Regions from separate parts of the Mycolicibacterium sp. SMGY-1XX genome, predicted to be linked through region 2. Evidence: riboswitches for the same ligand, from Rfam matches in the RefSeq annotation. Region 2 holds a riboswitch; the other holds the start of a gene.
The links. A riboswitch is a leader RNA that binds a small molecule or an ion and turns the genes downstream of it on or off. The one in region 2 is predicted to bind glycine.
Positions count from the first base shown of each region.

Region 1: another riboswitch for glycine. It lies ahead of gcvP (aminomethyl-transferring glycine dehydrogenase); the one in region 2 lies ahead of NL241_RS23220 (hypothetical protein).

Region 1 is NZ_CP101139.1:3,937,924-3,953,800, forward strand. It holds gene NL241_RS19055 (substrate-binding domain-containing protein) at 1-841, shown strand, start outside; gene NL241_RS19060 (LysM peptidoglycan-binding domain-containing protein) at 944-1,585, shown strand; gene gcvP (aminomethyl-transferring glycine dehydrogenase) at 1,605-4,436, opposite strand; glycine riboswitch at 4,492-4,593, opposite strand; glycine riboswitch at 4,594-4,691, opposite strand; gene NL241_RS19070 (M20 family metallopeptidase) at 4,706-5,842, opposite strand; gene NL241_RS19075 (DUF1028 domain-containing protein) at 5,832-6,506, opposite strand; gene NL241_RS19080 (RidA family protein) at 6,503-6,919, opposite strand; gene NL241_RS19085 (4-hydroxyphenylacetate 3-hydroxylase family protein) at 6,916-8,367, opposite strand; gene NL241_RS19090 (flavin reductase family protein) at 8,364-8,879, opposite strand; gene NL241_RS19095 (putative NAD(P)H-quinone oxidoreductase, PIG3 family) at 8,980-9,999, opposite strand; gene NL241_RS19100 (alpha/beta fold hydrolase) at 9,999-10,811, opposite strand; gene NL241_RS19105 (LysR family transcriptional regulator) at 10,951-11,874, opposite strand; gene NL241_RS19110 (TRAP transporter large permease) at 11,878-13,155, opposite strand; gene NL241_RS19115 (TRAP transporter small permease) at 13,152-13,727, opposite strand; gene NL241_RS19120 (maleate cis-trans isomerase family protein) at 13,724-14,509, opposite strand; gene NL241_RS19125 (TRAP transporter substrate-binding protein) at 14,506-15,507, opposite strand.
Region 2 is NZ_CP101139.1:4,812,847-4,828,723, forward strand. It holds gene NL241_RS23160 (ABC transporter permease) at 48-1,067, shown strand; gene NL241_RS23165 (ABC transporter permease) at 1,064-2,014, shown strand; gene NL241_RS23170 (ABC transporter ATP-binding protein) at 2,016-2,828, shown strand; gene NL241_RS23175 (ATP-binding cassette domain-containing protein) at 2,825-3,670, shown strand; gene NL241_RS23180 (aldo/keto reductase) at 3,670-4,626, shown strand; gene NL241_RS23185 (HpcH/HpaI aldolase family protein) at 4,634-5,398, shown strand; gene NL241_RS23190 (DUF6319 family protein) at 5,484-5,855, shown strand; tRNA gene NL241_RS23195 (tRNA-Ile) at 6,061-6,134, opposite strand; gene NL241_RS23200 (APC family permease) at 6,296-7,717, opposite strand; gene NL241_RS23205 (DmpA family aminopeptidase) at 7,717-8,787, opposite strand; gene NL241_RS23210 (TetR family transcriptional regulator) at 8,946-9,515, shown strand; gene NL241_RS23215 (hypothetical protein) at 9,634-10,146, shown strand; glycine riboswitch at 10,197-10,288, shown strand; glycine riboswitch at 10,290-10,381, shown strand; gene NL241_RS23220 (hypothetical protein) at 10,343-10,693, shown strand; gene NL241_RS23225 (L-serine ammonia-lyase) at 10,779-12,164, shown strand; gene NL241_RS23230 (hypothetical protein) at 12,288-12,836, opposite strand; gene NL241_RS23235 (aromatic ring-hydroxylating oxygenase subunit alpha) at 13,307-14,437, opposite strand; gene NL241_RS23240 (NAD(P)/FAD-dependent oxidoreductase) at 14,486-15,655, opposite strand; gene NL241_RS23245 (bifunctional 3-phenylpropionate/cinnamic acid dioxygenase ferredoxin subunit) at 15,655-15,877, opposite strand, start outside.

The DNA.
Region 1 (15,877 bases), 870 kb from region 2:
GGCCTCCTGGCTGCCGCCCGGCCCGGTGCCCGTCGCTGACTTCCCCGCCGTGCTGCTCGGGGGCGACTGGCTTTCCCCCGAACAGATCAGCGCTGCAAGCCAATTCGAGCGTTTCTTGCGTGACCCCGAACAGCAGAGCGAACTGGCGGCGGCCGGTTTCCGCACCACCGACGGCACGCCGCCAGGCAACGATGTCACACCGTTCGGCGAGCTGCCGGAGACGTTGACGGTGGCCGACGACGAGCAACGGGTGGCACTGGCCGACGCCCTGACCGCGCCAGCCACCGCCCCGGCGGTGACCATCATGCTGGACCGGTCGCTGAACCTGGCGCCGGTGGTCGGCGCCCTGGAGGAACGGATCCGCGCCATGGCACCCAACGCGGTGGTGGGCCTGATCACGTTCGACGGCGGTGCGGGCTCCACGCTGGTGGCCGCGGGCCCACTGAGTGACGACGCCGGCGGTCAGCCCCGCAGTCAGGCACTCGATGCGGCGTTGAACGGGCTGACCCCCGGCTCTGCCGGCAGGGTGTCGTTCACCACGTTGCGCAACGTCTACGCCGATGCGCTGACCGGATTCCGTCCGGATCAGACGAATTCGGTACTGGTGATCACCGCCGGTCCCCATAGCGATCAGTCGCTGGGAGCCCAGGGCCTACAGGATCTGATCCGGTCCAGCAACGACCCGGCTCGCCCGGTTGCGGTGAACGTCATCAACGTCGGCGACGACCCCGACCGGCCCACGTGGGAGTCCGTCGCCGAGATCAGCGGCGGTACGTACCAGAACGTGCCCAACACCGATGCACCGGAGTTCGGATCCGCGCTCGACTCGATGCTGAGTTGAGGATTGGGGTAGCTCACTACTCGTGAGCCGCCCCGGCGGTCCTCCCCAGACTGGCTGTGCGCCTCGACCCGGCGCGCTTCCAGTCGAGCGAAGGACCCCGCCATGATCTTGAAATATCAGGTGGTCACCGGTGACACGCTGTCGTCGTTGGCTCAGCACTTTTACGGTGACGCCGCCCTGTTCCCGGTGATCGCCGTCCACAACACCCTGGCAGATCCGAATCACATCCTGGTGGGCCAGGAGCTGGAGATCCCCTACGTCACCTTCCGCCACAAGGTGCGCGCCGGCGACACCACCGGCTCACTGGCACAGCACTACTACGGTGACATCGCCGCCAAGACGATCATCGAGGTCGCCAATCACGCCGGACAACGCGACCTGGTGGTCGGCGAACGCCTGCTGATCCCGGACCTGCAGAACGTCGGGCATCACACCGTGGTGGCCGGCGAGAACCCCCGCAATCTCGCCGAGCGCTGGTACGGCGAACAGGGATTGTGGCCGATCATCACCGTCGCCAACCACCTCGGCGACCAGGATCCCGCCGTCGGCACCGTTCTCATCCAGCCACGGCTCAACAGGCGGCATCACGTCGCCGCCGGCGACACTCTGTGGGAACTGGCCACCGACCAGTACGGCGACCACGACGTCGCCACCAGGGTCGCGCTGGTGGCCGCCGCCAACCGGATCACCAACCCCGATCACCTCAGCGTGGGACAGGTGATCTTCTTCCCGTCGCTGGGGTGAGCTCCAGGCTCAGCGCGCGTCAGGCGAACGCCTCCACGGGCGGGCACGAGCACACCAGGTTGCGGTCGCCGTAGGCGCCGTCGATGCGCCGCACCGGCGGCCACACCTTGGGCCGGTAGTTCTTGCCCAGCGGATAGGCCGCTTCCTCGCGGGTGTAGGGGTGTTCCCACTTGTCGACGAGCAGGCACTCCGCGGTATGCGGGGCATTGCGCAGCGGGTTGTCCTCTTTTGCCCACTGGCCCGAGCCCACCTTGTCGATCTCGGCCTTGATGGCGATCATGGCCTCGCAGAACGCGTCAACTTCGGCCAGCGATTCACTCTCGGTGGGTTCCACCATCAGCGTCCCCGCCACCGGGAAGCTCATGGTCGGAGCATGAAAACCGTAGTCCGCCAAGCGTTTTGCCACATCGTCGACGGTGACGCCGGTGGTCTTGGTGATGCCGCGCAGGTCGAGAATGCACTCGTGGGCCACCATGCCGTTCTCGCCCGTGTAGAGCACGGGGTAGTACTCGTCGAGGCGGCGGGCGATGTAGTTGGCCGACGCGATCGCCGTCAGCGTGGCGGCCCGCAACCCGTCGGCACCCATCATCGCGATGTAGGCCCACGTGATCGGCAGGATCGACGCCGACCCGTACGGCGCCGCCGACACCACGTGACCGGTCGGCAGTTCCGGGGCCAGCGGGTGACCGGGCAGGAACTCCGCCAGATGTGAGCGCACCGCCACCGGTCCGACGCCGGGTCCGCCGCCACCGTGCGGGATGCAGAACGTCTTGTGCAGGTTGAGGTGGCTGACGTCGCCGCCGAACTTGCCCGGCCGGGCCAGACCGACCAAGGCGTTGAGGTTGGCGCCGTCGACGTAGACCTGGCCGCCGGCGTCGTGCACCGCGGCGCAGATCTCCTCGACGTCGTGTTCGTAAACGCCGTGGGTGGACGGGTAGGTGATCATCAGCGCTGCGAGGTTCTCCGCGTGCTCGGCCACCTTGGCGCGCAGATCGTCGAGGTCGACGTCGCCGTTGGTCCGGCAGGCCACCACCACGACGCGCATGCCGGCCAGGGCCGCCGACGCGGCGTTGGTGCCGTGCGCACTCGACGGGATGAGACACACATCGCGGTGACTCTCACCGCGGCTGGCGTGGTAATCGTGGATCGCCAGCAGCCCGGCGTACTCCCCCTGCGAGCCGGCGTTGGGCTGCAGCGAGACCGCGTCGTAGCCGGTGACGGCCACCAGCCAGGCTTCCACCTCGGCGATCAGGGTGCGCAGGCCTGCGCTGTCGCCGGCCGGGGCGAACGGGTGCTGGCGGGAGAACTCCGGCCAGGTGACGGATTCCATCTCGGCCGCGGCGTTGAGCTTCATGGTGCACGAGCCGAGCGGGATCATCGTGCGGTCCAGTGCCAGGTCCTTGTCGGCGAGTGACCGCAGGTAGCGCATCATCGCCGTCTCGGTGCGGTAGGTGGTGAACGCCGGATGCGTCAGGAACTCCGAGGTCCGGGTCTCGATGTCGACCGGCTCGGCGTCGGCGGCGGACACACCGAAGGCCTGCAGCACCGAGGCCACGTGGGCGTCGGTGGTGGCTTCATCACATGCCACCGACACGTGGTCGGCGTCCACCCGCCACAGGTTGATGCCCAGCGCCTTGGCCGCGGCCACCACCTCGTCGGCGCGGCCCGGCACCAATGCGAGCACGGTGTCGAAGAACGTGTCATGCACCAGCGCATCGCCGAGGGCGGCCGCCACCCGCGCGGCGTGCCCGTGCACCCGCCGGGCGATACCGGTCAACCCTTCGGCGCCGTGATAGCTGGCGTACATCGCGGCCATCACGGCCAAGAGCACCTGCGCGGTACAGATGTTGCTGGTGGCCTTGTCGCGGCGGATGTGCTGCTCGCGGGTCTGCAGCGACAACCGGTACGCCGGAGCGCCGTCGGCATCCACCGAGACCCCGACCAGCCGGCCCGGCAGCTGGCGGGCCTGCTTGGTGGCCACGGCGAGGTAACCGGCATGCGGGCCGCCGAATCCCATCGGCACGCCGAAGCGCTGCGCACTGCCGAACGCCACGTCGGCACCGATCTCTCCGGGCGGAGCCACCAGCGTCATGGCCAGCAGATCGGCACCCAGGGCCACCAGCGCGCCGCGTTCGTGGGCCTGCTTGATCAACGCGGACCAGTCGGTGATGCGTCCGCTGGCGCCGGGCAGTTGCGCGATGACGCCGAAGAAATCACCCTCGGGCAGACCCTCGCGCAGGTCAGCGGTGACGATCTCGATGTTGAGCGGCCGCGCCCGGGTGGCCAACACGGCAGCGGTCTGCGGGAAGACGTCGACGTCGACGGCCAGGCGGGTCGCCTTGCCGCGGGCGGCGCGCTGCATCAGCGTCATCGCCTCGGCCGCGGCGGTGGCCTCGTCGAGCATCGAGGCATTGGCGATGTCGAGTCCGGTGAGGTCGGCGACCATGGTCTGGAAGTTCAGCAGCGCTTCGAGGCGGCCCTGGCTGATCTCCGGTTGGTACGGCGTGTAGGCCGTGTACCAGGCCGGGTTCTCCATGATGTTGCGCAGCAAGACCGGCGGGGTGAGCGTGTCGTAGTAGCCCTGCCCGATCATCGAGACCGCGACGGTGTTGGCGTCGGCCATGGCGCGCAGCTGGGCCAGGGCCTCGTGCTCGGACACCGCGGGCGGCAGCTTGTCGAGACCCGGCGCCACCCCGTCGGCGTCCAGTGCGTCGAGGATGCCGGCCGGAAGCGCCTTGGCCGCAAGCTCGTCGAGGGATTGCACACCGATGACACTGAGCATGGTGTCGATATCGGCGGCGCCGGGACCGATGTGCCGATCGGCGAATTTCGGGGCGCTGTCGTTGAACAGCGCGTCATCGGAGAGGGCCAACACGAACTCCTAGGCAGCAGGACGAACTATCGCGTCCTCCCCCTCTGTCGTCGACCCGAACCGGGCTGCCTGAGAGATTCGGCCGATCAGGCCTTTCCCCATGGGCGGGTGCGCGCACCGCTTTCCAGAGGCATCGTGGTCTGACGCGGTCCGGGGGCCTGAGAGGTTGACGGAGAGGTGTTGCTCCTTCGGCGTCTGTGGCTGGCGGTCACAGAACTCTCCCGCGAGAGGGCGATGCAACTGCGATACTACCGCCCGGCGAGATCGAGCGCCGTCCATGCCAGTGCGGTGGCACCGTCGCGCAGTGCGGCCTCCGCCTGCGGCCCCACCGCGGCGTCGGCGAACTCACGTTGATGGTTGACCGCGGGCAGGGAACCGATGCCCAGATACGGGTGGATGGCGCGCACCACCTGCGACACATTGCCCATGTCGGTCGACGCCGACGCCATGGCCCCCGCCCCTTCCGGCGGCTCGACGCTCATATCCCGACCCAGCGCGGCCGCGTTCGCGACGAACAGGTCCAGGATCTCGTCGTCGGTGCGGAATTCCGAGTAGGGCGCGGACTCCAACTCGATGTCGAGATCACAGCCACTGCCCAGGGCACCGGCCTGGAAGCAGGCGCGGATCCGCTTCTCGATGCCGGTCAGCTCGGCGAGTGTGCGGGCACGGACATACCAGCGGCCTGACGCCGAGTCGGGGATGGCGTTGGGCGCCGACCCCGCTGAGGTCACCACCCCGTGGACCCGCACCGTCGCCGGCAGCTGCTGGCGCAGCAGGCCGATCGCCACCTGCGCCACGGTGAACGCATCGGCAGCGTTGACCCCCAGATGCGGATAGGCCCCCGCGTGGGCGCTGACACCCCGATACGTGACACGCCAGTGCGCCACCGCCATCGGCTCGGCCCGCGGGGCGTCAACCGGCCCCGGATGAATCATCAGCGCGGCGTCCAGGCCGTCGAACTCACCGGCCTCCAGCATCACGATCTTGCCGCCGCCGCCCTCTTCGGCCGGCGTGCCCAGGACGTGCACGGTGAGGCCCTGTCCGCGGTCGGCCTCCTGCACCATCAGCGCCGCCCCGATGGCCGACGCGGCGATCAGGTTGTGCCCGCAGGCGTGGCCGAGCCCGGGCAGCGCGTCGTATTCGGCCACGAAAGCGACGTGCAACGGGCCGGTGCCGGCGCGAGCGTGAAACGCGGTGTCGAGTCCCCCGGCGCGGTGGTCGACGCGGAAACCGCGATCGGCCAGCAGCCCGGTCAGCATCCGGTGCGCCCGCACCTCGTGCCACGCCAGTTCGGGGTCGGCATGCAGGGCGGTACTGACCCCGCGCACCAGCTCCCAGTTGCGCCGCAGGTGATCGCCGGCGGCCGCCTTGGGCTCAGAGATCACCGGGGACCCCGAAACTGGGCGCAGCCGACGGGTCCAGGGCACGCCGCACGTAGTCGTCGCGCTGGGGTTCCCAGACCTCCCACAGTTCGGCCAGCCGGGTGTAGGGATCTTCGTCCCAGTCCACGCGCAGGGTGGTCTCCGGCCAAGCGACCTCCCGATAGACCAACAGGCCCGCGGAATACACCGGACCCTCCTCTCCGCCGGCGGTCAGCGCGGCGTTGAGCCCGGCCAACAGGCGGGCTTCGAACTCGTCGGCCCCCGAGGTCTCGTAGCCGCGGATCAGCTCGGTGATGGTCGCCGGCCCGGCAAGCATGTTGCCGGCCGCCACCACGCCGTCACCGGCCACGTGGTGATGCACACCGAGCGCCCCGGCCCCGCTGTAGGCCGCGGTGCGCCCGGCCGCGTCGAGCACGGTCAACTGCCGGTAGTCGCGCAAAGCGTGGTCGGCCACCACAGCGGTCATCGCGGCCTGCGGCTCGGCGCCTTCGGCGAGCCGGTCCAGCAGCTGCCCACCCAGCCGGGGATCGGTGACGTTCTGGCTGGCGGCGGCGCCCAGGCCCGGGCGAATGTTGAGGCACCGGGACGCCACCGCCGGCGAGGACGAGGCGATGATCATGCCGAACGCTCCGGTGTCGCGGTCCAGCGCCGCCATCGAGAACGTCATGACGCCCCCTGCTTCACGGCGATCACGTCCACCTCGACCAGCCACTCGGGCCGGGCCAGCGCACTGACCACCACCCCGGTCGACACCGGGTGCACCCCCTCGAGCCAGCGTCCTACCACGCGGTACACGCTCTCCCGGTATCGCGGATCGACAAGGTAGATCGTCACTTTGACGATGTCGGCGACAGAAGAGTCCGCCTCGTCGAGCAGCGCGGCGATGTTGGACATCGCCTGCTCGGTCTGGGCGGCCACGTCGCCGACACCGACGTTGCGCCCGGTGTCGAGATCCTGCCCGATCTGCCCGCGCAGATAGATGGTGTCGCCGGCGACGACGGCCTGGCACAGGTCATTGTCGAGATTCTGTTCGGGGTAGGTGTCCTTGGTGTTGAACGGACGGATCCGCCGGTGGGTCATGCGCCGCCCACCCGGTCGGACAGCTCGGCAGCGGACCTGACCAGATCGAGTGCGTTGTCGTAGTCGAAGTTGCGGTACACGGCTTGGTAATGGGCGAACGGCGGCGCCTGGGCGAACAGTTGGAAGGTCAGCCGGTGACCGGCGTAATCGCTGTTGAGCAGATCCCGGGCGAATGCCAGCAGCTTGCGCCGATCGTCGGCCTGCCAGTCATCGTTGATCGAGTAGAACTTCTCCAGCCAGGGGCTTGCACCGGGGTGGGCGAACGTGGCCGAGTCCGGCGTGATGCAGATCTGCCCCCCACAGAGTTCGCGGGCGAGATGGATCATCTGCGGCAGCTGGGTCTGAGCCCAGACCCGCCCCGCATACAGCAGCGACTGGTTGGGCATCAGCAGACCGCCGGGACTGGTCTCGGCGGTGGCGATGGAGGCCGTCAGGTGCGCCTCGATACCCTCGCGGTAGCACGCCAGCATCGCCAGCTTCTCCTGTACGGCGGGGTTCTTGTCCAATCCCGTCTGCCGGACGTTGAACAGGGCAGCACCGATCATCAGGTCCGCGAACCGGATCGAGCGGTGGACGTAGGGCAGCGCGCTGTAGCGGTGCAGGCAGCTGCGCACGAACGTCGCTGCCCTGGTGTGCCGGTAGAACAGGATGTCGTCCCACGGGATGAGTACATTGTCGAAGATCACCAGGGACTCCACCTCATCCACCCGGTTCGACAGTGGATAGTCCGCCGCATCGCGGCGGCCGGCAAAACCGGTGCGGCAGATGAACTTCAGATTGGGCGCATTGAGGTCGGCGATGAAACCGACGGCGTAATCGGAGAGCTTGTCATCGCCCCAGTTGGCGATGGTGGGCTTGGTGTAGGCCTGGGTCGCGTACGGCGCGGCGGTCTCGTATTTGGCGCCTCGGACGATGATGCCTTCGTCGGTTTCGCGGACGACGTGCAGCAGCATGTCGGGATCCTGGTCCTGCGGGCGCTTCGACCGATCACCTTTGGGGTCGGTGTTGGCCGAGATGTGGAACGGGTCCCCGGTGGCGGCTTTCTGGACGTGGCGGCGGATGTTCTCGGCGAAACGTGGATCCACTTCGTTGAGCACATCCTGGCCGTCGTAGAGCGCCCACATCTCGCCGACGGTCTCGTCGCCGACGCGGGTGACCACGCCGCGCACCTCGTCGAGCACGAGATCGATAGCCGCACGCTTGTCGTGCCAGTCTTGTTGTGTCAGAGGCAGCTTGTTCGCGACCGCGTTGCGCTCACCGTTGTCGTCGACATAGGTCATGACCTCCTGGCTGGCCGCTTCGTGCGCCAGATCGTAGATGCGAGACCGGATGTCGATGATCGGGGCGAACATCGGATGCTTGGTGACATCGTGCACCTGCTCGCCGTCGATGTAGATTTCGCGCCCGGTGTTGATGCTGTCCCGGTACTCCTCGCCGGTCTTGATCATCTGCGATGTCCTTCCGTGTGGTGCGCCGCCAGGGCGCGGTAGTTGCCGCGAAGGTGCAGCAGCGGTTCGGCGTCGGTGTGCACAACGTGGCGCACCTGACCGAGATACAGGTGATGCGAGCCCACAGCCGTGACACTGTGCAGCTCACATTCGAAGGCGGCCACGCTGGCGGTGAAGACCGGCAGGCCGTTGAGACCGTCACGCCACTCTTCGTCGAGAAACGTGAACGCGGGGCGACCGGGATGCTGACGCCCGGCGAAACTGTCTGCGGCGCCGCGCTGCTCGTAGCCGAGCAACGAGACATTGAACGCACCTGTGGAGCGGATCGCCGCATTGATGGGGCTGCGCCGGTTGATGCAGACGCCGAGAACCGCCGGCTCGTCGGACACTCTGCTCACCGCGGAAACCGTCTGCCCCCACCGGGCCTCCTGTGCGCAGGTGGTGACGATGGTGACCGGAGTGGCAGCGCAGCTGATCGCGCGGATGTAGTCCTGCGCGGCGGCCGATGTCATAGCGGATTTCATTGTGGTCCCTCGCAATTCGAGTTCATGACGGTCATCGCGGAAGCTCGGCGTCGAATCCGCACCTTCCATGCTGGCTTCCGCGGCCATATCAAGCAAAGAGTTGATTATGCTGCGTTGCATCGGATTTCGAGATGTAACCCGGCATGGTGACCACGACCTTGCCTGACCGTTCCGGCGCGGCGAATCTGTGGTGCGCAGAGACTATCTGGTCGAAATCGAACGTCTGGTCCAGCACGGGCGTCACCGTTCCCGCCCTCAGCAACGGCAATACCTCGGCTTCCACGGATCGACATATCGCGGCTCGGCTGTCGTCGGACAGCCGGCCCAGGCTCGACGAGGAGATCTCCGTCCCCCCGGACATCAGGGCTGCCAGGTCCACCACCGCGTCGGTTCCCGATGCCACCCCGACGATGACGAGCCGGCCCAACGGCGCCAGCGCCGCGAGATTGTCGCCGACCGCGGCGGCTCCCTGATTGTCCAGGATCAGATCGACGCCACCGGGTGCGATCTCCCGGAGCACGTCGAAGACGTCCTCGGAGCCGTAGTCGATCACACGGCGACAACCGAGTTCGGTGCACAACGCGCTCTTCACCGGCCCCCGGGCTGTTCCGATCACCTCGGCACCGAGCGCCCTGGCCAGCTGTACGGCCATCGAGCCGACCCCGCCTGCGGCGCCGTGGATCAGCACGCGCTCGCCTCGCCGGATCCGCCCCCGGTGCACCAGGTTCCACCACGCCGTGGCCGCTGCTTCGAGGAAGGCGCCGGCGACGGCCAGGTCGAGATCGTCGGGTACGACGACGCACGCACCCGCGGGCACGGCCACGTACTCGGCATAGGACCCCGCCCGGGTCAACGCTGCGACGCGGTCGCCGGGTTTGACCGTCTGCACCCGGGCTCCGACGCATACCACGGTTCCGGCGCACTCCAGGCCGGGGACACCGCCGGACGGCGCCGGCATGATCCCCCGCGTTTGCAGGACCTCGGCGTTGTTGACCCCGACGGCGCCTACGGCCACCAGCACCTCTTCGGGGCCCGGTTGCGGGACCGGGATCTCGGCGATGCTCAGCGAGCGTGGGCCGTCGGCACCCCGCAGCAGGGCAGCGCGCATCACCGTGGCACCACACTGTGGTGGAACTCCACGATGACGCGGGCGAATTCGGCCGCGCACGTTTCAGGACTGGCGATGTCGCCGTCAACCAGGACGTGTTCAGCGGCCTGCGGGAACGCCGCGAGAATGGCACCGCGACGGGGGAATGCCCGCGGGTCGCGGGCCGATGCCAGGCACAGCACCGGACCCGGGTAGCGGCCCACGCCGTCTTCGGACCGGTACGCGGCGACGGCGGCGTGACCACGATCCGGATCGGCGTGCGACAGGACATCCCGCACATACCGTGCCTGGACACCAGGGTCCGGCACTGCCAGGTACTCCCGGCGACGCCGCCACAGCTGCGCCAGATGGTCTCCGTCGTCCCGGGCGGCAATGGCATTGAAGGGCGGCGCCGTCCGGCGCCTGGTCCGCTCGGCGTCGTCGACGAACGGGGTGGAGGACAACACCAGCGAGGTCACCCGATGCGGCGCCGAGACCGCGAGGTCATAGGCGACCAGTCCGCCGAAGTGGTGCCCCACCACATGTGCCGACGGCACCGCGAGCGCGTCGAGAATCTCCAGCACCGCGGCAGCTGTGGCTTCTATGGTGTTGAGCGGCAACGCCTGCGATGCACCGTAGCCGGGAAGGTCCGGCATCACGATGCGGTAACCGTCGATCTGTTCGGCCACCGCCCGGAACTCGTCCCAACTGCGCGGTGTCTGGTGCAGCAGCACCAGACAGGGGCTGTCCCGGTCCGACTCCGGCGTCACGACGACGTGCATTCGCCCCGAAGGTGTTTCGATGTATCCGGGGATCGGCTCGGCGCCGCTCACGTGGCCTCCAATACGTGTCAGTGGTCTGACTCGATCCAAGCCGTCCGGAGCTACCGGAGCAAACAGTGAGATTCGTTGTTGTCCATCGGATTATCCGATGCAGAGCATCGCAGGATGCGATCGTCGCAAAGCCCGACTTTCAGCGTTCTCTCGCCACGACGGCACGGCAGCGCTCAGCAAATACACTGGCCCGCTTGCTCATACGCACTGCCTGCAGGCCCGCCACCACCACCCGCAGTGGCCGCACCTCGTCAGCGATCGGCACGGCCCGCACCAAGCCGCCCGCATAGGTGGTGTCGGTGGCAGGGCGTTGATGCAGCAAACTGTAACCGTGGTCCATGGCGACCATCGCGCGCACCGTCTCGTAGCTGCTCGACCGATACTGCACGTTGGGTTGCATCCCGCGCTCGGTGAACACACCGGTGAAATAGTCGCGACTGTAGGGCAGATCGACCAGAATCATCGGCTCGTTCACCAGATCGGCCAACCGGACGCTCGCGGCCCCGGCGAGCCGATGCGAAGCGGGAAGTGCTGCGTAAGGGCGGATCTCGGCCAGCACGTCACGCTGGATCCCGTCGCCGAGGGCAAGGTCGTAAGTCAAGGCCACCTCGGCCCGGCCGGATTCCAGGTACTCCCCTACTTCGCCCGCGACGGCTTCGGTGACCTGGATCTCCAAGGCTGGGTGGTCTGCTTTCAGCCCGGCCAGGATGGACGGCAGGTAGAAGGGCGCGATCGGACTGAAGCACACCACGTGCAGGGGACCCCAAAACGTCTGGGCGTCACCGGCTATCGACTCCAGGGACTCGGCCAGCGCGGTCAGCGTCTGGCGCGCACGCAACAACAGCTCCTTGCCGGACGCAGTGAGGATCAACCCCTTGGCATGCCGCCGGATGAACAGCTGGACGCCGAGTTCCCGCTCCAGGTGCGCGACGGCCGAGGACACCGCCGACTGCGCGACGAACAAGTCCTCGGCCGCACGCGTCATGCTCTCGCGCTCGGCGACCCGGATGAAGTAGCGCAGCTGCGTCAGCGAGATACCGCGGAGTTGATCGACACCGGTCACGACTCACTCCCCCAGCACCGACGGCAGCCAGGTGGCCAGCGACGGCACGAGGATCACCAGGATCAGCACCGCGATGGTGGCCAGCAGGAACGGGGTGTTGGCCCGCAAAACCCGCCATGCGTCGACCTTGGCGATCTTGGCTGCCACCACCAATGACATCGCCACCGGCGGCGTGACCTGCCCCACGATGACGGTGAGCACGATGATGACGCCGAAGTACACCGGGTCGATCCCGACGGCCAGCATGGTCGGCAGCATCACCGGCATGATCACCGGAATCAGGGGGTCGAACAACATGCCGGCCAGGATCGCCACCACGGTGAGCACCACGACATACCCGAGCTGGGCGTCTCCGGGAACGATGGCGGTGGCGAAATCGGTGAGCGCTTTTGGCAGACCGGCCATCGCCAGCACTGCTCCCAGAGCCACGGACACCCCGACGATGAGCATCACCTCATCAGTCAGCACCGCGGCTTCGACCAGGCACCGGTAGAGCCGGCGCCCACCCAGCGAGCGGAACACCACGGCGGAGACGACGATGGCATACACCACCGCGAAGGCGCCGGATTCGGTGGGTGTGAACACACCGAGGGTCAGTCCCATGACCACCAGCAGCGGCACACCGAAGGCCAGGAGCGCGCCACGGAAGGTGCGCCAGACCTCGCGCCAGCTGAACGGGATCTTCTCACCCCAGCCGTTGCGTCGGGCCTGCACCGCCACCACCACCATCAGCACGACGGTGAGGATGATGCCAGGGATGATGCCCGCCAGGAACAGCGCACCCAGTGAGGTGCCCGTGGCCGCCGCGTAGAGGATCATCGGCGACGACGGTGGGATCAACGGTCCGATCCCCGAGGACGAGGCCGTCACCGCTGCCGCGTAAGGCCCAGGGTATCCGTGCTTCTTCATCTGCGGGATCAACGTCGATCCGGTGCCCGCGAGGTCGGCGACCGAAGTCCCGACCATCCCACCGAAGAACAGGCTGGTCGACACGTCCACCTGCGCAAGGCCTCCGGGCAGCGAACCGAAAATGGCTCGCGCGAAAGCGAACACCCGCTCGGCGACACCACCGGCGTTCATCACCACGCCGGCGAGGATGAACAACGGCATCGCCAGCAGCACGAAGCTGCTCATCCCGTCGGTGACCTGTTGGGGGTACTGCAGCATCCACGAGCCACCCAGTGTGGCGTAGACCGCCACGCCGCTGGCCATCGCGATGATCAGCGGCGTGCCCAACAGCAGAAGGCCGACGATGACCGCCAGGGTCAGGGTCAGGATCACGATTCTTCCTCGTCGAGCTGACGCAGGATCGCCGCACGGCAACCCGGCAATTGGAACAGCACGATGACGGCTGCCACCGTCGCACCCACCGGCAGCGCTGCGAGGAAGAAACCCTTGGGCAACCGTAGGTACGGGCTCGGGTCGCCACCGAACTTGGTCACGTACTGGTAAGCGAACCAGGCCAGGTGCAGCAGCACTGCCGCGGTCAGCAGATCGGTGCACAACCGCAGCCACACCTGCACCCGGACGGGCAAACGCCCGACGAACGCCCGGATCTCGATCGACTCGCGGCGGCGCACGCCCAGGGTGAACCCGAGCATCGTCAGCCACAGCATCAACCCGGTGACCAGTTCTTCGGTCCAGCCCAGTGGGGAGTTGAAGGCAAACCGCAACATGGCGTTGGCGAAGAGGATCAGTGTGATCGCCGCCAGCAGCGCGGCGCACAACACCTCCAGGACCCGGTCGATCAGCTTCTGGCTGCCGGGGTTCGGATCGACACCGAACGTGGAGTCCAACTGCATCTCCACGTCGGCCGGCCCGGCAAGGGGGTGGGTCTGCTTGTCGGCTGTCACCCGTCGACTCCCACGCGGGTGTCGACCAGTGTCCCGAACCCGGGCCGGGCGGCGTCGACACCAACGATCTCGAGGGCGTACCAGAACGACGCCTGTACCGCGCTGATGACCGGCTTGCCGAGTTCGGCCTCGAGCGCGGCGATGGCACCGACGCTGGCGAAGTTGGTGCAACTGATGAACACCGCACTGGCCTCGTCGGTGTCGGTGTCCACCGCGAGGTCATAGACCTGTTCCAGAGGAACCTCCGCCAGTTCGTGGTCACTGGTGATGCCGAGTCCGACGCTCGCGACCACCGGATGCCCGTTCTCGCCGAAGAACCGGGTGGCCCGGTCGATGACTTCCTGCCGGTACGGGGTGATCAGGCTGATCGGGCCTGCGCCGACGGCCGCGAGCGCGGCGATGCTCGCGGTCGAGGTGGTGGTGCACCGTCCGGAGAGCCCGCTCCACTGCTCGAGATGCCCGATGAGCATGCGGTCCCATTCGCTACCGTGCAGGAAGGACGCACTGGTGCCGCCGAAGACCAGCACGTCCAGCGGCGCCTGGGCCACCAGTTCGACAGCGGTGCGCAGTTCCGGCGAGCGCATCATCGCATCGATCCCGTCCACCGTGACGCTCGGCAGAGTCACTCTGCTGGTGTGGATGGTCGCCGCCGGTGTTGCCATGGCATACATCTCGGCTTCCATGAGGGTGCTCGAGGCCATGTACACCAGACCGATTCGGGTGGCAGTGTTCAGCGCGCCCAGTGGGAGCAGCGGCCGGTTCCGGTGTGGTGCGGCGGTCACTTGGTGTACTCGGCCAGGACGCGCTCGGCGAAACCGTTGGGGATCTCGGCGGCGATCTCTTCCCGCACCCCGGCCACGGTGTTGCTGAGCTGCTCGATATCGGCCTCGTTGACCTGCACGCCGGCGCCTTCGAACTTGCCCAGTAGCTGGTTGTCGGCTTCGATGCCGGCGTTGCGGCTGGTTTCGGCGGCGGCGGTCGCGGCTTTCTCCAGACCCTGCTGGACCTCGGGGCTCAGGCCCTGCCAGCTGTCCTCGTTGATGGTCAGGTACACCGGGCTGTAGATGTGCGCGGTCAGCGAGAGGTAGCGCTGTTTCTCGTAGAACGAGAACGCGTCGATGACCTTCAGCGGGTTCTCTTCGCCGTCGAGCACACCCTGGTCGAGAGCCAAATAGGTCTCGCCGATGTCGATCTGGGTGGGAGCGGCACCCAGGGCTTCGAACAGCGCCACCCTGGCCGGGTTGCCCGGCACCCGGATCTTCAGCCCGGCCAGGTCGTTCGAGGTGACGATCGGGCGAGTGTTGTTGGTGATGTGCCGGAAGCCGTTTTCGCCGAAGCCGAGCACCCGGGCTCCGACGGACTGCACCAGCGATTCGCTGAGTTCGTCACCGTAGGGGCCGTCGAGGAACTCCACCACCGTGTCCCGGTCGGTGAACAGGAACGGCATGTCCATGATGCTGAACGTCGGATCCAGATTGGCCACCGAACCGCTGACCGCGGCGATGTCGATGGCCCCGGCGCGCAGCCCCTGCAGCACCGCCTCCTCGTCTCCGATCGCGCCACCGGACTGCACCGTGACCGCTACGGAGTCTCCCAGCGCGTTTTCCACCTCGTCGGCGAACGCCAACAACATGTCGGCCAGCGGGTCGCCCGCGCTGGTTTCCACAGCCAGAACGAGTTCTGTTGTACCCGAGGTATTTTCGCTGGTACTGGAGCAAGAAGACAGGGCGAGGGACGCGGCCAGGCCACACATCGCGATCACCTTGGGTAGTGACTTCATCGTTATTCCTTCCACGCGGCCAACAGGTTTCGGTTGCGGCTCGACATCGAGGCTGGCTTCGTCGCCAGCGCGATGGAGTCAAGGTTCCGAGGTACCGCTGCACCGCGTCAAACAGTCAAAAGCGACCGTCTACATCTGTCAAACAGATGCTCCGTAACGTGAAATTAACTGCAGCAGTGGATACTTCGACGTGACACGAACGAAACGTGGCTGCGGTTGACTACATCGTTTTGAGTTCTCGCACCCAGGCTGCATCGCCCGTGGTGGCCGCGCGTGCACGCTGCCCGACCGTGCACTCGACCCGCCCCGACGACGGCAGTGTGACCAGTGTCACGGCGGGCCACTCTGCCGGCACTGTGTCCAACGCCAT
Region 2 (15,877 bases):
AGGGTCGACGATGACCGCACAGGTATTCCTCGAGGTCGGTGACTGACGTGGCCGACCAGCTTCTTGCACCCATGCCGGCGTCGACGGCCGGCACCGCACCACGAGGTGCACTCAGCCGACTGCTGGGGCCGATGCCGCGTTACATCCTGCGTCGGCTCGGCCAGAGCCTGCTGACGGTTTTCCTGACACTGACCACCGTCTTCGTGCTGATCCGCATGGCCCCCGGCGACCCGGCCTACTCGCTGGCCGGGCCGCTGGCCAGCTCGGAGGATCTGGCCCGGATTCGCACCGACATGGGCTTGGACGAATCCGTGTTCGTCCAGTACCTCAAGTACCTGCAGGGTCTTCTGCACCTGGATCTGGGCACGTCGTATTCGTTCCAGGCCCCGGCTTTCGACGTGGTGCTGTCCCGGCTGCCCTACACGATCACCTTGGCGGTCTCGGCGATCCTGCTGACCACCCTGGTGGCCATTCCGCTCGGGGTGTGGATGGCCCGGCGCGCCGACAGCCGTCGTGAACTGGCCGCCAACGCCGTCACCATCGCCGGGCAGTCCATGCCGGACTTCTGGACCGGCCTCATGCTCATCACGGTGTTCGCCGTGCTGTTCCCGGTGCTCCCGCCGGCCGGATTCACCACCTGGTCCAGCCTGATCCTGCCGACCGTGACCATCGCCGTCCTGCAAGTCGCGCTCATCTCCCGAATGGTGCGACGCGAGATGGTCGGCGCGTTCTTGTCTCCCTACATCACCGTCGGCCGCTCGCGCGGTGTGTCCGAAACCGAGCTGATCTGGCGATACTCGTTGCGCAACTCCGCCATCCCCGTGCTCACCGCGTTGGGAACCCGCTTCGCCTCGATGCTCAACGGTGTCGTGGTCGTCGAGGTGGTGTTCGCGTGGCCCGGCGTCGGCTCGCTGGTGGTCCGCGCACTGGAGACCCGCGACTACCCCCTCATCCAGGCCACCGTCCTGGTGACGGCGGTGCTGGCCATCCTGGTCCAGCTGCTGGTCGACCTCTGTTACCCACTGCTGGACCCGCGCGTCCGGCTCGGAAAGGCACGCGGCAAATGACTACTCCCGCAACCACTGTCATCGACCCGCCGGCACAGCCCCGCCCCTCGGCGGTCACCGCCCGTGACATCGCCCGCGCCGGCGCCACCCGCCGTCAGCGCGACAGCCGGGTCAAGATCTGGGTGGGCACCATCGCCGTCCTGCTCGTCGTCGCGCCGGTGGCCTTGGCGCGGGTTCTCCCGCTACCCTCCCCCGATGCCACCAACCTCGCCGCGCGACGGCTTCCCCCGCTGACCGACGGCCACCTGTTCGGCACCGATCAACTGGGCCGCGACCTGCTGGCCCGCGTCCTCTACGGCGGTCAGGTGTCGCTGACGATCGGCATACTGGCCGTGCTGGTGTCCGGGCTTATCGGCCTGACCCTGGGCGCCGTGGCCGGCTACCGCGGCGGCTGGATCGACACGGTCGTCAGCCGCCTGCTCGAAGCACAGCTCTCCTTGCCGCTGCTGATGATGCTGCTGCTGGTGGTCGCGCTGTTCGGTCCGTCGATCCCCGTCATCACCTTCGTCATCGCCATCGCCCAGTGGCCCGAGATCGCCCGGCTCACAAGATCTTTGACACTGGTGGAACGGGAGAAACCGTATATCGCGGCGGCGCACGTACTGGGCCTGGGACATACCGCCATCCTGACCCGCCACATCGTGCCCAACATCGTCAAGCAGGTCTCGCTGGTGGTGTTGCTGCTGTTGGCGCAGGCCGTGCTGCTGGAAAGCGCCCTGAGCTACCTGGGTGCCGGCCCGCAGCGCCCGTTCGCCACGTGGGGCCGCATCATCTCCGACGGCCAGGACTACGTCACCACCTCCTGGTGGCTGGTCACGCTGCCGGGCCTGGTGATCGCCCTACTGGTGGTCGGTGTCAATCTGCTCGGCGACGGACTCCGCGACCGCGCCGGAGGCCCCAGGATCGGCCTGCTGAAGTTGTTCACGTTGCGCCGGAAGGACAAATGAGATGGGTAATCTGCTGCGCATTGACGAGTTGCAGATCGAACTGATCACCGCGGCCGGTGTCATCCGCGCCGTCGACGGGGTGACGTTCTGCATCGGCTCCGGTGAGACCGTGACGATCATCGGTGAATCCGGCTCGGGCAAATCGACCACCGCCATGGGCGTGCTGGGGCTGCTCCCCCCGGATCTCGCCGTGATGTCAGGCCGCGCCCAGTTCAAGGACATCGACATCCTGGGCAAGGACGCGGCGCTGAAAAAGGTCCGCGGCCGGCACATCGCCCTGATCCCCCAGGACCCCATGACGGCGTTGAGCCCCGTGCACACCATCGGTTCCCAGCTGCGCGACGCGATCCGCCACAGCGGCGTCACCGGCCGCGCGGCGCAGCGCACCCGCGCGGTGGAACTGCTTGACCAGGTACACATTCCGCGCCCCGCCGAACAGCTCTCGAAGTACCCGCACCAACTGTCCGGTGGCATGCTGCAACGTGTCCTGATCGCCGCCGCGCTGGCAGCCGGACCCGAGCTGATCGTGGCCGACGAACCCACCAGTGCACTGGATGTCACCGTGCAGGCCAGCATCCTGGACTTGCTGCTCGAACTCCAGGAACGCACCGGTGTGGCCATGCTGCTGATCACCCACGACCTCGGAGTGGCGCGTTTGATGTCCGATCAGATCTACGTCATGAAAGACGGCCGCTTCGTCGAAGGCGGCAACGCTGAGGCACTGCTGGGCAACCCGCAGACCGCTTACTCGAAACGACTCCTCGACGCAGTTCCCCGGCTGGACGCCCGGCCCGGCATGGAGGTACCGGCATGACCGAACCCTTGTTGAGTATCGAAGACCTGGTGGTCGAATACCCCGTTCCCGGCGGGGTGTTCCGGGCACTCGACACGGTGAGCCTGAGCGTCGAGCAAGGCTCATGCCTGGCCGTCGTCGGCGAATCCGGTTGCGGGAAGTCCACACTGGCCAAAGCGATCGTGCGGCTGGTGCGGCCCTCGTCGGGCCGGATCTGCTTTGACGGCGTGGACATCGCCGGGCTCTCGGAACGAAAGCTGCGGCCTTTCCGCTCGCGCATCCAGATGGTGTTCCAAGACCCGTACGGATCGTTGGACCCGCACCTGAACGCGGTGGACATCGTCGGCGAACCGCTTCGCCTGCGCGGTGTCCGGAGCCGGCGTGACCGCGAGGCCCGCGCCGCCCAACTCATCGATCAGGTGGGGCTGCCCACCAGCGCACTGCGGCGTAAGCCGGCCGAGTTCTCCGGTGGCCAGCGCCAACGGATCGGGATCGCGCGTGCACTGGCCAGCGAACCCGACCTGCTGGTGTGCGACGAAGCCACCAGCGCGCTCGATGTGTCCGTGCAGGCGCAGGTGCTCGACCTGCTGCGCGACATCAAACGCGAGACCGGGCTGACCTATGTGTTCATCTCCCACAACCTCGGGGTGGTACGCGAGATCAGCGACACCATCGTCGTCATGCGATCGGGCGGTATCGTCGAATCCGGCTCCACCGCAGAGGTTCTCGCCCACCCCCGCGAGCCCTACACCATCGCGCTGCGAGCAGCGGCGCTGGATCCCACGACCATGGTCGGAATCAAACCCCGCAACGTCGTCGCACGCATGACCACCACCCACACCGCCGTGCAAGGAGCAGCCTGATGCCCGATCTCGACTTCACCCGCCCCGCGCTGGGCACCATGACGTTTGGTGACACCGTGGCGGCCGCCGATGCCGGGAAGATGGTCGATGCCGCGTTGGCCGCCGGCATCACCCATATCGACACCGCCAACGGCTACGCCGGGGGTGAATCAGAGAAGATCCTCGCTCAGGTGCTGCGTGGTCGCCGCGACGATGTCACCATCGCCACCAAAGCCGGGATTCCGCATCCCGATGCCGACGGCAATGCACCACTGTCGCCTTTCGGCCTGCGTGCCAGCGTGGAAGGCAGCCTGCGCCGCCTCGGTATCGAGCGCGTCGACCTGTTCTATCTGCACCAGCCTGACCGCGCCACACCCTTGCGCGACACGTTGAGCACCGTGGCCCAGTTGGTGGAGGAAGGCAAGATCGGTGCCCTCGGAGTGTCCAACTACGCGGCCTGGCAGATCGCCGAGATCAACCACCTTGCTGACGAAGTCGGGGCGCCCCGGCCTCTGGTGGCCCAGCAGGTCTACAACCTCCTGGCCCGCCGCATCGAAGACGAATACGCCGAGTTCGCCGCCGTCACCGGCCTGATCACCATGGTGTACAACCCGCTGGGAGGCGGACTGCTCACCGGCAGGCACTCTCTTGACGCCGACCCCGCCGAAGGTCGGTTCGGCGACTCCCGGCTGGCGTCGATGTACAAGCAGAGGTACTGGAACGCAGCGGTGTTCGACGCGATCGCGCAGCTGAGCACCCTGGCCGACAAGGCCGGCCTCCCGATGACCGAGTTGGCACTGCGGTGGCTGGTCAGCAAGCCGGTCGCCGGACCGATTCTGCTCGGCGGCTCCAAGGTCAGCCACCTGGAGAACAACATCGCCGCCATCAACGCCGGACCACTCGACGACGAACTCGTTGCCCAGTGTGACGACATCGGCGTCGGCCTGCGCGGCGCCATGCCCAACTACAACCGCTAGGAAGCCCATGACTGCAAGCGGATTCGCCGAACGGCTGCGTCGCCGCGAACGCCTGATCGGTTACTGGTCGGTGCTCGACTCCCCCGTCTCGACCGAGTGGCTGGCCCACGTCGGATATGACTACATCGCCCTCGACATGCAGCACGGCCTCATCGGCTACTCGGGCATGATCGCGGGTCTGACGGCTATCGACGCCGCCCACGGCCCTGTGGGCCTGATCCGTATCGAGGCCAACCACCCCACCCCCATTGGGCGTGCGCTCGACGCCGGTGCGGCCGGTGTCATCGTGCCCTTGGTCAACACTGCCGCCGAAGCTGCCGCGGCAGTCAATGCAGCGACCTACCCGCCCAACGGGATTCGTTCCTACGGGCCGATGCGCTCGCAGTTGCGCATCGGCCCCACGCCCGCTGTCGCCGACGCCGACACCGTGGTGTTGGCCATGATCGAAACTCCCCAGGGTCTGGAGAACGTCGAGAGCATCTGTCAGACAACGGGTCTGGCTGGCGTGTATGTCGGCCCGTCAGATCTGCGCCTCGCTGTCGGCGGGACACATCCGCAGGATCCCGCTGTCGATGACGAGTTCGAATCCGCACTGCGGCGCGTCAGCGAGGCGGCGGCAGCGGCAGGGATCGCGGCCGGTATCCACACCCCTGACGGTGCGACGGCCGCTCGCCGACTGGCCGACGGTTTCACGTTCGCGTCGGTGGCCTCAGACCTCACCCATCTGAAACTCGCGGCCGCCGCGCACCTCAAAGCAGCGACGGGGGGTTGAGCCCACCCGGTGTCGAACGTGTGTTCTAATGGCTGTCGTCCGCCGGTCCCGCTCATCGCGGGCCATCTTCGACGAGAGGTACGCCGTGACGATCACTGTAGACACCCCGGCAGCAGAGGCAGCGCCCACCGCACCAGTCGCTGAGGAGACTCCGACGAAGACCCCTGCCAAACGGGGCGCCGGCAGGAAAGCCAAGACCATCGAGCTGACCCTGACCGTCACCGGCTCCGCCGACGGTGAATGGCATGCCGAACTGAAGCAGGGTTCCACCTACCTGGCCCGCAACGTCGCCGTCGCTGCGTCCGCCGTGTCCCGCGCGGCCAGGGAACTGCACGAAGACCTCTCCACCCCGATCGATGCCGTGATCGAAGAGGCACGCTCGCAACAGGCCGCGAAGGTCGCGGCATTGGAGGCCGAGCTCGAAGCGGCGCGCAGGGTACTGGCGGATTTGGACTGAGGCTTGTGGAAACTGCACGCCCGTCGGCGTCGAGCATGACTCGGACCTCGCGCCACCAGGTTGTAGGGCGGGCGGGGCTCGAACCCGCTGCCTGGCCACGCTCAGCTCCCTCATCAAGGGAGTGTCAAGGATCAACCGACACAACTGTCAGGCATCACCCGAAACAGAAACGACCAGCATCAACCGAAGCAATACACGGCCTTTGTAGGGCGGGCGGGGCTCGAACCCGCGACCAAGGGATTATGAGTCCCCGGCTCTAACCAACTGAGCTACCGCCCCGTGGCGCGTCTGCGCGGCCGCTATCTTCGCACGCGGCCACGCAGCCCTGCCAAACGGATCCGCGAGGCGCGCCGCCGTTGACCTCGATGCGTCTGATTGATACTGCGGCCACGTCCGGAAATCCCGCCAAACACCGGCGTCACCGGTGTCTCAAACCAGAGTCAGTTCACGCGGGTAGATATCGACGTCGAAGGCTTCCACGCCAGCGCACCGACCACCAGCCCGACGAACGGAATGGCCGCCAGGATGGTGCTCAGAGTGACGCTGCCACCGGTGACGAGCGTGAAGTTCGACAGCACCAGCCACAGGCTGCCCAGCAAGCCGAGCACGGCCACGGCGGGCGCGATGCGCGTCTGGAACACGCCGGACACCCGGTCCCGGTTACGCAGGAAGAACGCCAGCACCGCGATCGAGGTGGTGAGCATCAGGATCACCATGCCGACGGTGGCCACGCCGGCCATCGAGCCGAATACGCCGACCAGCGGGTCGATACCCAGCACCGCGAGGATCCCGACGATGATGGCCGCCGTCACGGTCTGCACCAGCGACGAGAACGCCGGCGAGTCATGTGACTCGTGCACCGCGGCCAGCCGCTGCGGGAACAGGCCCTTGCGCGCCAGCACGAACTGATACCGCGCGATCACGTTGTGGAACGACAGCACGCAGGCGAACAGGCTGGTCAGCAGCAGCACGTTCACGATGTCGCGGCCGATGGTCCCCAGCATCGAGGCAGTGGTGTCCAGCAGCATGTTGCCCTCGCCGTCGAGGGTCTGATTCGCCACTGCCGTCACGTTGTCGGGCCCGATCGCGACCACGAACGCCCACACGGTGACGGCGTAGAACAGGCCGATGATGATGACGGCGGCGTAGGTGGCAATCGGGATGGTGCGCTCGGGGTCACGCGCCTCGTCTCGGAACACCGCGGTGGCTTCGAAGCCGATGAACCCGGTGAGGGCGAACAGGATGGCGATGCCGATGGTGCCCTGGGTGAACACGGCCGGATCGAAGGAGGCGAAGGTGATGCCGGACGGGCCCGGGTTGGCCACCATCACCAGGTCGAGCACCACGACGATGCCGATCTCGAGCGCCAGTGCCACGCCGAGCACCTTGGCGCTCAGTTCGATGTGCCGGTAACCGAGTACGGCGACGATCGCGAGGATCACGAAAGAGTAGACCGGCCAAGGGATTACGGGTCCGTTGTAGAAGGCGACCGTATCGCTGATGGCCCAGCCGATGTAGCCGTAGATGCCGATCTGGATGGCGGTGTACGCGATCAGCGCCACCACCGCGACGCCCTTACCCATCCGTTCGCCGAGCCCGACGGTGACGTAGGAGAAGAAGGCCCCGGCTTCGGGCACGTAGGGCGTCATCGTCACGAACCCGACGGAGAACACCAGCAGCACCAGCGCGGCGATGGCGAAGCCGACGGGGGCGCCGGCGCCATTGCCCAGCCCCATGGCCAGCGGCATGTTGCCGCCGATCACCGTCAGCGGGGCGGCCGCGGCCACGACCATGAAGACGATGCCGATGGGGCCGAGATGCCCGGTGAGGCGCCGCCCTTCGGTCTGGGTAGGTGCGTTCATCAGTTCTCCTGAAATAGTGCGGTGAGCAGGGTGTGGTCGATGGCGTGCGCGGTGTATCCGCGGTGGCCGGTCAGGGTTTCAGCAGCGACGAGGGTGTTGACGATCGCTTCTTCGGTGGCCTCGATGGTCAGGTCGAACAGTCGGGTCATCAACTGCGGAACCACCATTCGCACGGGGACCTCGCGCTGGGCGACCGCGACGTCTTCGTCCCAGGCGTAGGGCGGGATGCCGCGGTTACCGGTGGAGAACGCCAGCATCAGATCGCCGCTGTACTGCTCGCCTGTGCCGCCGACGCGACCGACGGCCAGCGATGCGCGCTGCGCCAGCCGCTGGCACTGATGGGGCAACAGCGGGGCGTCGGTGGCGACGATGACGATGATCGACCCCGATCCCGGCTCGAACCGGGCCGGGTAATCGGGCAGCGGCACCTGTTCGGCGCCGATCCGGGCGCCGACGGGTACACCGTTGATCTGCAGGCGTTCGCGCCGGCCGTGGTTGGCCTGCACGAGGACGCCCACGGTGTAGTCGCCGAAGGTGCGCGAGGCGGTGCCGATGCCACCTTTGAAGCCGTGGCAGATCATGCCGGTGCCGCCGCCGACATTGCCTTCGGCCACCGCGCCGCCCGATGCCGACGCCAGCGCGGCGCGCACATGCTCCGGCCGGACATGGAAGCCGTTGATGTCGTTGAGGAGTCCGTCGTAGGTCTCCCCCACCACCGGCAGCGACCAGTACACGCCGTCACCGCGCACCCGCACCTGCTCGGCCACCAACTCGTCGCGCACCACGCCGACGCTATGGGTGTTGGTCAGGCCGATGGCGGTGGTGAGCTCGCCGGACTCCCGGATCCACTCCAGGCCGGTCAGCTCGCCGCTGCCGTTGAGACGGTGCGAACCGGCAAATACCGGTTCGGTCCAGATGTCGTCATGGGGGATGACGACGGTGACGCCGGTGTTGATTCCGTCGCCCTGCACGGTGGTGTGTCCGACCCGGACACCCCCCACGTCGGTGATGGCGTTGTACGGTCCGGTTGGATGTTCACCGATGACCACGCCGAGATCTCTGGCACGCATGGTTTTCTCTTCGTTCAAGAGTTATTTTCCTAATTGGAAAAGAACTATGCGCCCGGGTGAGCAGTCACGCAACAGGAACGGCAAAATTGGTCCGAATCCGCGAGAGGAGCCCAGCAGTGGCGAGGCCGAACCGGCAGGTAGAGCGACGTGCCGAAATCATGGACGCAGCGATCGCCCTGATCGAGCGCTACGACCTGGCCACGCTCAAGCTCGCCGACGTCGCCGCCGAACTGGGGCTGACCACCAACGCGGTGCGCTACTACTTCAAGGACATGCCCCAGCTGCTCAGTGAGCTGGCGCTGCGCTCCGACGTCCGGTTCTTCGACGAGCGGCTCGAACTCGGTCGCCGCGCCCGCGACATCCACCACCAACTGGCGCTGACCATCGCCGCGGGCCTGCCGAGCGGACCCGAGGACGCCGAGTGGCGAGCGATCTGGCGCGCCGTGCTGGCGGCCGGGTTCGAACTCGACCAGCGCCGGGACGTCCAGGGCATCTACCACCGGCAGGTGGACCTCTACACCGACCTCCTCAACGACGGCGCCGAGGCCGGGGCGTTCACGCTCCGCTCCCCTGCCCGCGACATCGGGATGACGCTGATGTCGATGGAGGACTACTTCGGCTACCGCATCGTGGCGCGCGACCCCGAGATCAGCCGCAGCACCGCCCTGCGGCTGATGCGCCAGTACGCGGAGTTGGCGACCGGGACCAAGCTGCCCGACACGGTGTGAGGCCGGCGTCGCCCCGCCACGCCCAGTAGCGCCCCGCTGAGCACCGACTGCTCTACCGGGGTTCCGCAGTCATGAGTGCCTATCGTTTGGCGGGATCGCGCCCGGGTACCCGCGCGCCATGCTGAGAAACGCTGTGGGGGAAGGCCTCGTCGCCGGTGCGGCCGGGGTGGCGGTGATGACGGTCGGGGAAAAGCTCGAGCAGCGGATCACGGGCCGGCCGGACTCGCATGTGCCTGCCCGCACGCTCGAGCGCCTCACCGGGATGTCCGAACAACCCGGGCAGCAGCCGCTGGTGCGGAACTGGGCCATGCATTACGGGCAGGGCATCCTGCTCGGGGTGCTGCGGGCGGTCATGTCGGAGGTCGGGTTACGCGGCCCACTGGCGTCGGCGAAATTCGCCGTGGTGCGGCTTACCAATGACCAAATCCTGGAGAACGCCACAGGTGTCGGCGCGCCACCACAGACCTGGCCGCGCAAAGAACTTCTCATCGATGTGTTGCACAAGGCGGTCTATGCGTTCGCCACCGGCGCCGTCACCGACATGCTCGCCGCCCGCCGCGGCGCTGGCCCGGGGCAGCGACACGCGGCCCGCCTACCGGGTCGCCACTCGGATGTGGGTCCCGTCCCGTGACAAAGCCGGCGCAGCCCGGTACGTTACCCCCGTCACAATTGAAAAGCCGTTGACGCGTGGCGGGAGAACCTCGAACACCGAGGCGCCGAAGGAGCAACATCCTCCCCGGGAATCTCTCAGGCCCCAGTACCGTTGCGCGAAGGCAACTCTGGAGACAGGCAATCCGAATTGCCTGACCGAAGGTGTACGGCGCTGAGTGCGCCAGATCTCTCAGGTATCAGGACAGAGCGGGGAGTTCCACATCGCCACGGCACCTGCCGAGGCGACCGAACCGGGGGCCGCCTTGTCGACACCGACCTTGTCCACACCCAGATGCACGTCGCTGGACAGCTATGACCGTCAACTGCTGGAGTTCGCAGTGGCGTGGACGCCGTACGGAGGTCCTCCCGACGACGTCACCTTCCTCGAATTCGGCACGACGCCGGCCGGCGTCGACGCGCAGTTCTGCGCCCTCGTCGCTGCCCACGGCGACCGGATCACGCAGCTGACCCGGGCTGACCGTGCGCTCGTCGTCTCGGCCGTCGCCGCGCTCGCGCGGAAGCAGTGACCTTGACCATCACGCCCAGCTGGCCTACCGTGGACTCAGCATTGATATATCAACTGTCGATCAACAAGCCGAGGACGGTGACCGCATGACGATCAGTGTGTTCGAGCTGTTCTCGATTGGCATCGGCCCATCGAGTTCGCACACCGTGGGACCCATGCGCGCCGCCGCGCGGTTCCTCTCCGATCTGCACACCCTCGGCGCCTTCGACGACGTCCGGGACATCCGTGTCGACCTGTACGGCTCGCTGGCCGCCACCGGAGCGGGTCACGGCACCATGACCGCTGTCCTGCTGGGGCTGGAAGGACTTCTGCCGGAAGAGATCAGTACCGAGCAGATGGAGCGTCGGGTCGACGCCATGCGCGCCACCGGCCGGATCAACTTCGGTGGGGCCCGCGAAATCGCGCTCACCGAGGGTGATTTCATTCTCCGGCCGCTGACCATGTTGCCGTTCCACCCCAACGGGATGACCATCACCGCGCTGGGGCCCGGTGGCACCGAACTGCACCGGGAGACGTACTTCTCGGTGGGCGGCGGGTTCGTCGTCACCGAGGCCGAGAGCCGCGAACCCGCCACCGTCGCAGCCACGTCGGCACACGGTTTCGGCTCGGCCAAGGAGCTGCTGGAACTGTGCCACCAAAAGCGTTGCAGCGTCAGCGAGCTGATGCTCGAGATCGAGACTGCCAGCAGAAGTGAGGCCGAGATCCGCCGGCGGCTGCTGCACATCCGCGACGTGATGGTGGAATGCGAACAACGCGGTATCGCCCGCGACGGCTTGCTGCCGGGCGCACTGCGGGTCCGCCGCCGCGCCAAGGACTGGTATGAACGCCTCAGCGAGGAAGACCCGCAACGGCTTCCGGAGTTCGCCGAGGACTGGGTGAACCTGGTGGCGCTGGCCGTCAACGAGGAGAACGCCTCCGGCGGGCGCATCGTCACCGCGCCCACCAACGGCGCGGCCGGTATCGTCCCGGCGGTGCTGCACTACGCCATGCACTACACCCCCGCGGGCAGGAAGGACAGCGACGAGACCACGGTGCGCTTCCTGCTCGCCGCCGGCGCCATCGGCTCGCTCTACAAGGAACGTGCGTCCATCTCCGGGGCCGAGGTCGGCTGCCAGGGCGAGGTGGGCTCGGCGGCATCGATGGCGGCGGCGGGCCTGGCCGAAATCTTGGGCGGCACAACCGAACAGGTGGAGAACGCCGCGGAAATCGCCATGGAGCACAGCCTCGGCCTGACCTGCGATCCGATCGAGGGCCTGGTCCAGATTCCCTGCATCGAGCGCAACGCCATCTCAGCGGGTAAAGCCATCAACGCCGCACGCATGGCGCTGCGCGGCGACGGCACCCACCGGGTGAGCCTCGACCAGGTGATCGAGACCATGCGCACCACCGGCGCGGACATGAGCTCCAAGTACAAGGAGACCAGCACCGGCGGCCTGGCCGTCAATGTGCCGGTGAACTTCATCGAGTGCTGACGCGCCGCCAATTCTGAACCCCACAACCCAAAAGCAACCGCGCTTCGGTAAGAGGGCATTGGCCTCGTACCAAGCACCAGCGTGCCGAACGAGGACCAGAATTGACACCCTGGCGACCGCCGGTCAGGGCGTAAACTCAACACCACCAGGAAAGGCGACGAGATCCACTTCGTCCATCCCAACGGTGAATGAGTCCGTCGAACCTATACACCAGCAACGAGCAAACGCACGCTGGACAACCTGCGCTGGGAAATTCCCGTCCCATTTGGTTCCTGAACCGTCTTGGGCGAAGTAGTAGTACCAACGGGTGCCCGTAGGGTTGGCGCGGTCTGCACTTTGCCCGCTCGCAAGATTGATCCAACCCAGAACTTCCCACGGATCACCACACTCTGCCTGGCATTCGTGTCGAGCGCGGCCGTAGGCAACAGAGATAGACCTGCCGGTCGAGTTCGTGAATCGAACTGCGGTGACGGCGCGGGGCGTCGCCACGGCGGCTCCCGGGGTGAGTTCACGCGGACTACCCAGGGCATCACCATGAGTGGTTTCGTACTCTTCGACCGCCGATGTTCGGAGTCGCAACGGGACATTGGTGCCGGGCCCCACCCGTAGCCGCGGTCCCACCGCAAGCGCTGATGCAGCCTCATCGCCGATCTCGAGCTTTTCGTCGGCCATTGCTTCCTCCTAAGGTTTGCGTGCTGCTGTGACTGACAACTCGACACTGCTCTGCGTGTCGGCCGATCTCATGGGTAGGGCACTACCTCCTTTCCACCGCCTCCTATGCGGACGTGGGCTCGTCGGGGAATTCGAAGCTGGGATAGTCCGCTTCTCGCGACCTCCGGCTCGGCTGTTCGTAGCGCTGTGGGGGTCCGTCCACGAGAGAACGGGTTACAAATGATTGACAAGCCAACGATTCGTGCAGGATCCAGACGCAGATCGAGAAGAGATCCGTAGAGCGACGGAGAACACGAACATCTGGTCCGAACCCAATGCCGCGCCGGCAGAAATCGAGAACGCCCGTCGGTTGAACGCACGAGTCCTCCGGTCGAGGTGGAGTTCAAGTCAGAGCCCGCCGGTTCTGAACTGACACAACCCAAAAGCAACGGCTCCGGTTTTCAACCGGAGCCGTTGCCGTGTCAGGTGACTCAGTGGGCGATCTTGGCCTTCAGCCAGTCGTGGAAGGCGCCGATGTGGTGCTCGCTGGGCACCAGCACACCGCCATTACGGTAGGTGCGCGAATCCATCGCCGGCTGGCAACGCTCGCAGGCGTCGAAGTCCTGCTGGTTGACCCGGTGGAACAGTTCCACCGACCGGCTCACGTCGCGGCCCTGTTCGACCACATGCGGCAGGTACAGCCAGTCGCACTCGACGACAGTGTGGTCAGCGGCCAGTGGGAACATCCGGTGCACGATCACATGGTCGGGTACCAGGTTGACGAACACCTGCGGACGCACGGTGATGGCGTAGTAGCGACGATCCTGATCTTCGGTGACGCCGGGGATCGGGTCCAGTCCTTCGGACCCGTCGACGGTGAATCCCTTGACGTCCTCGCCGAATTCAGCGCCGTGACCAACGTAGTACTGCGCGGCGTAGCCGTCGGCGAACTCCGGCAACACCTCGGTGAGCTCGGGGTGGATGGTGGCGCAGTGGTAGCACTCCATGAAGTTCTCGATGATGAGCTTCCAGTTGGCCTTCACGTCGTAGACGATGCGCCGACCCAGGCTCAAATCCGCGATGTTGTAGTGGTCGATGGATTCCACATCGCCGAGCCGTTCGACGATCTCCTGCATCACGGTGTCCTCGAACGACGGCGGTTCGTCGGCCAGGCACACCCACACATAGCCCAGCCACTCGCGCACCTGGATCTTGGCCAGGCCGAAATCGGTGCGGTCGATATCGGGCATCTTGGTCAGGTTCGGCGCCGCGATCAGCTTGCCGTCCAGATCGTAAGTCCAAGCATGGTAGGGACATTGGAACGCGCGCTTGACCTCACCGGATTCTTCGGTGCACAATCGGGCACCGCGGTGGCGGCACACGTTGTAGAAGGCGCGGATGTCCCCCTTGCGTGACCGGGTCACCAGTACGCTCTCGCGACCCACCTGCACGGTCTTGAACGCGCCGGGCTTGTCGAGGTCCGCCGACCGGACCACGCAGAACCACATCGCCTCGAAGATCTTCTCCTGCTCCAGGGAGAAGACTCCCGCATCGGTGTAGTAGTGCCCGGGCAGGGTGGAGATGAGGCTCTCCGGCAGGCTCGGGGCTGCAGCGGTGGTCATTTGCGTATGGCTCCTAGGGGTTTGCTGGTGGGGGGCTGATGCAATAGGTCAGACGGGTGCCGGTGTGGCCGCGATCTGGCGACGCAACCGGTTGAACAGGCGAGGCTGATCCACCGCGAGAACGGCGACCAGCCGGCCGTCGCGGCGGTAAGTGGCGACAAAGCAACGTGTTTCGCAGTCGCCTTCTTCGATGGTGACGACATCACCAGGCCGGGCGATACCGGCGAACTGGATGCGGGCGCCGTACTGGTCGGACCAGAAGTACGGGGCCTTGGCCGCCGCCCCCTGGTGCGCTCCCCCGGCGAGCAACGCGGACACCGCGATCGCGGGCCGCTCGAGCGCACCGGTCCAGTGTTCGACACGGTGCACGGCACCGACCGACGGGTCATACCACGCGGCGCAGTCGCCGACGGCCACCACGTTGGGGATGGCGGTCTCGCCGCCGGCGCCGCAGACGACACCGTTGCCGAGCTCCAGTCCACTACCTTGCAGCCACTCGATGTTGGGGATACCACCGATGCCCACCACCACCACGTCGGCCGGCAGGGTGCGTCCGTCGGCGAGTTCGACACCGGTCACCCGGTCGACGCCGACGAGGCGGGACACCCCGACACCGCACACCAGTGTGGTGCCGTGATGTGCGTGGGCGCCGGCGATCACACCGCCCAGTTGCTCGCCGAGCTGCACCGCCAACGGAGCCGGCGCGGCCTCGACGACGGTGACCTCCATACCGAGCTTGCGGGCGGTCGAGGCGACTTCGGCGCCGATGAAACCGGCACCGATGACCACCAGGCGCGCGCCGGCCTGGAGATCGGCGCGCAGGGCGATGGCGTCGTCGATGGTGCGCACCACGTGCACACCGGCGAGCGCCTCGGTACCCGGCCAGCGCCGCGCGCGGGACCCGGTCGCCAGCACCACGCCGTCGGCGGTGATGCGCGAACCATCAGCCAGTTCGATTGCCCCGGAACGGCAGTCGAGTCCGACGGCGGCGGAACCGAGTATCCAGTCGGCCTGCAGATCGTCGTCGTCGGCCTCCAGCGCGAGGTCGGCCTCGCTCAGGGACCCAGCCAGGAACTCCTTGGACAGCGGCGGCCGGTCGTACGGGCGGCGCGCCTCCTCACCGATCACCGAGAGGCGACCTTCGAAACCTTGCGTCCGCAAAGCGCGCGCAGCCGACAGACCGGCAAGTGAGGCACCGACGATGGCGACGTGCTTCATCACTTGACTCCCTCACCGAGCCGGGCGCGGATATCCGGCGGCAGGTTCGGCTTGTCGGTGCTGAGTTCGACATGGATGACGCCGTCCTGGATCTCGACAGTGTGGGTGCGCACGGGCAGCTTGGCCGGCGGCGCATCCACGGCACCGGTACGGAGGTCAAAACGCGAGGCGTGCAAGGGGCATTCGACCTCGCACCCCTCCACCCAGCCGTCGGCCAGCGAC